2 regions of the Streptomyces rubellus genome follow, and region 2 is predicted to be linked to the other one. Evidence: predicted binding sites of a transcription regulator. Region 2 holds the regulator's gene; the other holds the start of a gene.
The links. Region 2 encodes HrcA, which represses chaperone genes, less so after heat shock. Its sites were predicted from a motif close to TTNGCACTCNGNNNNNCNGAGTGCNAA; they were not measured.

Region 1: the regulator HrcA is predicted to act here: its motif matches at 1,448-1,474, upstream of groL (chaperonin GroEL).

The regions. Positions count from the first base shown of each region.
Region 1 covers NZ_JAZDCX010000023.1:91,194-94,401, forward strand. Annotated here, with positions in the region: gene thrC (threonine synthase) at 1-322, shown strand, start outside; gene V1L54_RS23615 (ubiquitin-like small modifier protein 1) at 319-597, shown strand; gene V1L54_RS23620 (cold-shock protein) at 1,063-1,266, shown strand; gene groL (chaperonin GroEL) at 1,664-3,208, shown strand, end outside.
Region 2 covers NZ_JAZDCX010000001.1:456,716-459,923, forward strand. Annotated here, with positions in the region: gene V1L54_RS01925 (DUF3097 domain-containing protein) at 1-234, opposite strand, end outside; gene V1L54_RS01930 (MBL fold metallo-hydrolase) at 261-977, opposite strand; gene hrcA (heat-inducible transcriptional repressor HrcA) at 1,184-2,200, shown strand; gene dnaJ (molecular chaperone DnaJ) at 2,202-3,208, shown strand, end outside.

The DNA of each region.
Region 1 (3,208 bases), on a different contig from region 2:
CAACCCGGCCGACGGCCCGTACGTCCTGGACATCGCCCGCCGCACCGGCGGCGCGGTGGAGGACGTGGACGACACGCAGGTCGTCGAGGCGATCAAGCTGCTGGCCCGCACCGAGGGCGTCTTCGCCGAGACCGCGGGCGGGGTGACCGTCGGCGTGACGAAGAAGCTGCTCGAGGCCGGCCTGCTCGACCCGGCCGCCACCACCGTCGTCCTCAACACCGGCGACGGCCTGAAGACCCTGGACGCGGTGGCGCCGACCACCGGACCGTCCGCGATCATCCGTCCGAACCTGGACTCCTTCCGAGAGGCTGGCCTGGCATGAGTGTCTCCGTCCGAATCCCGACCATCCTGCGCACCTACACCGGCGGTCAGGCCGAGGTGACGGCGGAGGGCGCCACGCTCGCCGAGGTCCTGGCCGACCTGGAGAAGAACCACCAGGGCGTCTCCGCCCGGGTGCTGGACGACTCCGGCAAGCTGCGCCGCTTCGTGAACGTCTACGTCAACGACGACGACGTGCGCTTCGCCGACGGGCTCCAGACGGCGACGCCGGACGGCGCGAACGTCTCGATCATCCCGGCGGTCGCGGGCGGCTGCTGACGCCCCGCGGGCCCGCGCCGGCGGCCCCGCCCCCGTCCCGGAGCTCCGGGACGGGGGCGGGGCCGTCTCCGTGCGCGCCGCCGGTGCGGCCGGCTGCCGACCGTTATCCGGAATTGGTAATTCCGGCCGGTGCGGAACCGGTAGAGTGAGCGTGCCTCCCCCCGAACGCGCGTACAGCGCACCATGAGAACGCGACAACTTGCGGCCGATTTGCCGCGGCAATTGTCGCGTTGGTCCGCTATGCCCGGACCGTGATGCCCCGGTTTCCCGTCATTCGCGTGCTTTTCGGCAATCCCGACGTGGCCGGAATTCTCGTTCAACAGCCCTGTTGCAGAGGGCTGTTGCCCAGATACATTCGGCCGCGGTCGACGCGTTCCGGCGCACGCCCCCTCTCGCCGGGGGGCAAACTGACCCGGGTCCGCGGAGTGCGGATTCGTGCAAGGGCCAGCAATAGGGGAGTTAGGAATGGCTCAAGGCACCGTCAAGTGGTTCAACGCGGAGAAGGGGTACGGCTTCATCGCGGTCGACGGTGGTGCGGACGTCTTCGTCCACTACAGCGCGATCCAGATGGACGGCTACCGCACCCTTGAGGAAGGACAGCGGGTCGAGTTCGAGATCTCGCAGGGTCAGAAGGGGCCGCAGGCGGACATGGTCCGCGTGACGGCCTGAAGCGCCGGCCACTCGCACCACGCACACGTAGTACGCAGTAGACGGCACAGGAGGGCCCGCATCCCCGGCGACGGGGGTGCGGGCCCTCCGTCGTGCCCGGCCGTGTCCGGCGCAACCGCCCGCCCGGCGTCCGGGACACGGCGCGAAACCCTTGGCGCGACTGAGCCCGGAGGCGGGTGCGCTTGCACTCGGAGGGGTCGAGTGCTAATCATTGGCGTTAGCACTCTGAAGGTGAGAGTGACAGAAGCAGGACCGGTTCGGTGAGGTCCGCAAGCCCGGTGGAGCAAGGAACCGCCGGGCCGGTGGGCCGTCCGTCGCGGGCGCCAGAGCGGTCCGGACACATCCCACACCCGCCCCTGGCCTTCGGCATGGGGAACCCCAGGGAGGACCACTTCACATGGCCAAGATCATCGCGTTCGACGAGGAGGCGCGGCGCGGCCTCGAGCGCGGGATGAACCAGCTCGCCGACGCCGTCAAGGTCACGCTCGGCCCCAAGGGCCGCAACGTCGTCCTTGAGAAGAAGTGGGGCGCCCCCACGATCACCAACGACGGTGTTTCCATCGCCAAGGAGATCGAGCTCGAGGACCCGTACGAGAAGATCGGCGCCGAGCTGGTCAAGGAAGTAGCCAAGAAGACCGACGACGTCGCCGGTGACGGTACGACCACCGCGACCGTCCTCGCCCAGGCGCTGGTCCGCGAGGGCCTGCGCAACGTCGCCGCCGGCGCCAACCCGATGGCCCTCAAGCGCGGCATCGAGCGGGCCACCGAGGCCGTCTCCGCCGCCCTGCTGGAGCAGGCCAAGGAGGTCGAGACCAAGGAGCAGATCGCCTCGACCGCCTCCATCTCCGCCGCCGACACCCAGATCGGCGAGCTGATCGCCGAGGCGATGGACAAGGTCGGCAAGGAAGGCGTCATCACCGTCGAGGAGTCGCAGACCTTCGGGCTGGAGCTGGAGCTCACCGAGGGCATGCGCTTCGACAAGGGCTACATCTCCGCGTACTTCGCCACCGACATGGAGCGGATGGAGGCGGTCCTGGAGGACCCCTACATCCTGATCGCCAACCAGAAGGTCTCCGCGGTCAAGGACCTGCTCCCGCTGCTGGAGAAGGTCATGCAGGCCGGCAAGTCGCTGCTGATCATCGCCGAGGACGTCGAGGGCGAGGCCCTGTCGACCCTGGTCGTCAACAAGATCCGCGGCACCTTCAAGTCCGTCGCCGTCAAGGCCCCGGGCTTCGGCGACCGCCGCAAGGCCATGCTCGGCGACATCGCCATCCTCACCGGCGGCCAGGTCATCTCCGAGGAGGTCGGCCTCAAGCTGGAGAACGCCGGTCTGGAGCTGCTGGGCCGCGCCCGCAAGGTCGTCATCACCAAGGACGAGACCACCATCGTCGACGGTGCCGGTGACAGCGACCAGGTCAACGGCCGGGTCAACCAGATCCGCGCCGAGATCGAGAACTCCGACTCCGACTACGACCGCGAGAAGCTCCAGGAGCGGCTGGCGAAGCTGGCCGGCGGCGTGGCCGTCATCAAGGCCGGTGCCGCCACCGAGGTGGAGCTCAAGGAGCGCAAGCACCGCATCGAGGACGCGGTGCGCAACGCCAAGGCCGCCGTCGAGGAGGGCATCGTCGCCGGCGGTGGCGTGGCCCTGCTCCAGGCGTCCAGCGCCTTCGAGAAGCTGGAGCTGGAGGGCGACGAGGCCACCGGTGCCGCCGCGGTCAAGGCCGCGCTGGAGGCCCCGCTGAAGCAGATCGCGGTCAACGCCGGCCTCGAGGGCGGCGTCATCGTGGAGAAGGTGCGCAACCTGACCCCGGGCCACGGTCTGAACGCCGCCACCGGTGACTACGTGGACATGATCGCCGAGGGCATCATCGACCCGGCCAAGGTCACCCGCTCCGCGCTGCAGAACGCCGCCTCCATCGCGGCGCTCTTCCTCACCACCGAG
Region 2 (3,208 bases):
CTTCCCCTCCAGCAGGAAGCCGCGCGGCTCCATCGGGAAGACCCGGTGCCTGCCGAACCGGTCCTCCAGGGTGACGGTGAAGCCCTGCGCCGTCTTCTCGCAGCGCACCACGGCCCCGCAGAAGCCGGTGGTGACCTCCTCCACCACCAGGTCCGGCTCGGCGGGCACCTCGGGCGCCGGGCGCTTCCGCTTCCAGGGCGGGGTCAGGTCGGGGCCGTACTGTCTGCTGCGCATGCGGTCATTGTGTTACGCGCGGGGCCTCACGAAACGCCGAAGCGCCGGGCCAGTCCGTCGCGCTGGGCGCGGACGAACGCGGCGTCCACCACCGCGCCGTGCCCGGGCACGTACACCGCGTCCCCGCCGCCCAGCTCCAGCAGCCGGTCCAGGGCGGCGGGCCAGTGCGCGGGGTGGGCGTCCGGGCCGGCCTGCGGCTCGCCCGACTCCTCCACCAGGTCGCCGCAGAAGACCACCGGCCGCCCGCCGGCCCCGGCGGGCGGCACCAGGACGGCCAGGTCGTAGGCGGTGTGCCCGGGGCCGGCGTTGACCAGCAGCGCCTCCCGGCCGCCCAACGGGACGGTCAGCTCGCCGGGCACCCGGTGGTGCGGGCACACCAGCACGTCGACGGCCTGGGCGGTCTCCTCCCGGTCCGCGCCGTGCCGCACCGCGTCGTCCCGCAGCTCGTCCCGCGAGCGCGCCAGCCACTCGTCGCACCCCACCGCCCCGTAGACCTCCACCCCGGCGAAGGCGGCCGTGCCCAGGACGTGGTCGAAGTGCGGATGGGTCAGCGCCACGTGAGTCGCCGGACGGCCCAGCAGGCCGCGCAGCTCCCGCCGGATCCGCGCGCCCTCGCGAAGCGAGGCCCCCGTGTCCACCACGAGCATCCCGGCGGCACCCGCGACGGCGCCGACCGTGTGGTCCCAGCGGGGCATGCGGTGACGTACGACTCCCGGTGCGAGCTCTTCCCATCCGGCGTCCATAGGGCGACGCTAGCGCCACCGGGCCGGTCGTGCCCGCCGGGCGGCGGGGGCGGGCCGCTCCGCTCCGCACCCGGCTCGACCGCCGCCCTTGCCCTGGCCGTGGTCACCGGCCGTACACTGGCTCAGGGAAACTGGCACTCGCCTGCCGAGAGTGCCAGGGAAGGAACCGGAAAGACGGCCGGACGCCGGACGGGAGGTGCGCCGAAGTGCTCAGCGAACGCAGACTCGAGGTGCTGCGCGCCATCGTCCAGGACTACGTCGGCACCCAGGAGCCGGTGGGCTCCAAGGCGCTGACCGAGCGGCACAACCTGCAGGTCTCCCCGGCCACGGTGCGCAACGACATGGCGGCCCTGGAGGACGAGGGCTACATCGCCCAGCCGCACACCAGCGCGGGCCGTATCCCGACGGACAAGGGGTACCGGCTGTTCGTCGACCGGCTGGCGGGGGTCAAGCCGCTGTCCAAGCCGGAGCGGAGGGCGATCCAGAACTTCCTGGAGGGCGCCGTCGACCTCGACGACGTCGTCGGCCGCACGGTGCGGCTGCTGGCGCAGCTCACCCGGCAGGTGGCGGTCGTCCAGTACCCCTCGCTGACCCGTTCGACCGTGCGCCATGTCGAGCTGCTGCTGCTCGCCCCCTCGCGGCTGATGCTCGTGCTGATCACGGACACCGGGCGGGTCGAGCAGCGCGTGGTGGACTGCCCCGCCCCCATCACCGAGGCGTCGCTGGCGGATCTGCGGGCCCGGCTCAACAGCCGGGTGGTCGGCCAGCGCTTCTCCGAGGTGCCCCGGCTGGTGCAGGACCTGCCGGAGTCCTTCGACGCCGAGGACCGGGGGACGGTCTCCACCGTGCTCGCCACACTTCTTGAGACACTGGTGGAGGAGACCGAGGAGCGGCTGATGATCGGCGGCACCGCCAATCTGACCCGCTTCGCGCACGACTTCCCCCTGACGATCCGGCCGGTGCTGGAGGCGCTGGAGGAGCAGGTCGTGCTGCTCCGGCTGCTGGGAGAGACCGAGGACGCCACCATGACGGTGCGAATCGGTCACGAGAACGCACACGAGGGGCTGAACTCCACGTCGGTCGTCTCGGTCGGTTACGGTTCGGGCGACGAGGCGGTCGCCAAGCTCGGTGTGGTCGGACCGACCCGCATGGACTACCCCGGAACGATGGGAGCGGTACGCGCAGTGGCACGTTACGTCGGACAGATCCTCGCGGAGTCGTAGAGTGGCGACGGACTACTACGCGGTCCTGGGCGTGCAGCGCGATGCCTCGCAGGACGAGATCAAGAAGGCATTCCGGAGGCTCGCGCGCGAGCTCCACCCGGACGTGAACCCGGATCCGAAGACCCAGGAGCGGTTCAAGGAGATCAACACCGCCTACGAGGTGCTCTCCGATCCGCAGAAGAAGCAGATGTACGACCTCGGCGGCGACCCGATGGGCGGCGCCGGGGCGGGCCGGGGCGGCGGCTTCGGCGCGGGGTTCGGGAACTTCTCGGACATCATGGACGCCTTCTTCGGCGCCGCCGCGCAGCGCGGGCCGCGCTCCCGAACCCGGCGCGGCCAGGACGCGATGATCCGGCTCGACATCGAGCTGGACGAGGCGGCCTTCGGCACCACCAAGGACATCCAGGTGGACACCGCGGTCGTCTGCACCACGTGCAGCGGCGAGGGCGCGGCCCCGGGCACGACGGCGCAGACCTGCGACATGTGCCGCGGCCGCGGCGAGGTCTCGCAGGTCACCCGCTCCTTCCTGGGGCAGGTCATGACCTCGCGGCCCTGCCCGCAGTGCCACGGGTTCGGCACGATCGTGCCGAACCCGTGCCCGGAGTGCGCGGGCGACGGGCGCGTCCGCTCCCGGCGCAGCCTGACGGTGAAGATCCCGGCCGGGGTGGACAACGGCACCCGCATCCAGCTCGCCGGCGAGGGCGAGATCGGCCCCGGCGGCGGTCCGGCGGGCGATCTCTACGTGGAGATCCACGAGGTCCCGCACCCGGTCTTCCAGCGCCGCGGCGACGACCTGCACTGCACGGTCACCCTCCCCATGACGGCGGCGGCGCTGGGCACCAAGGTCCCGCTGGAGACGCTGGACGGCATGGAGGAGGTCGACATCCGGCCCGGTACCCAGTCCGGCCAGTCGATCCCGCTCCACCAGCGCGGTGTGACGCATCTGCGCGGCGGCGGCCGGGGCGACCTGATCGTCCACGTCGAGGTCCAGACCCCGTCGAAGCTGGA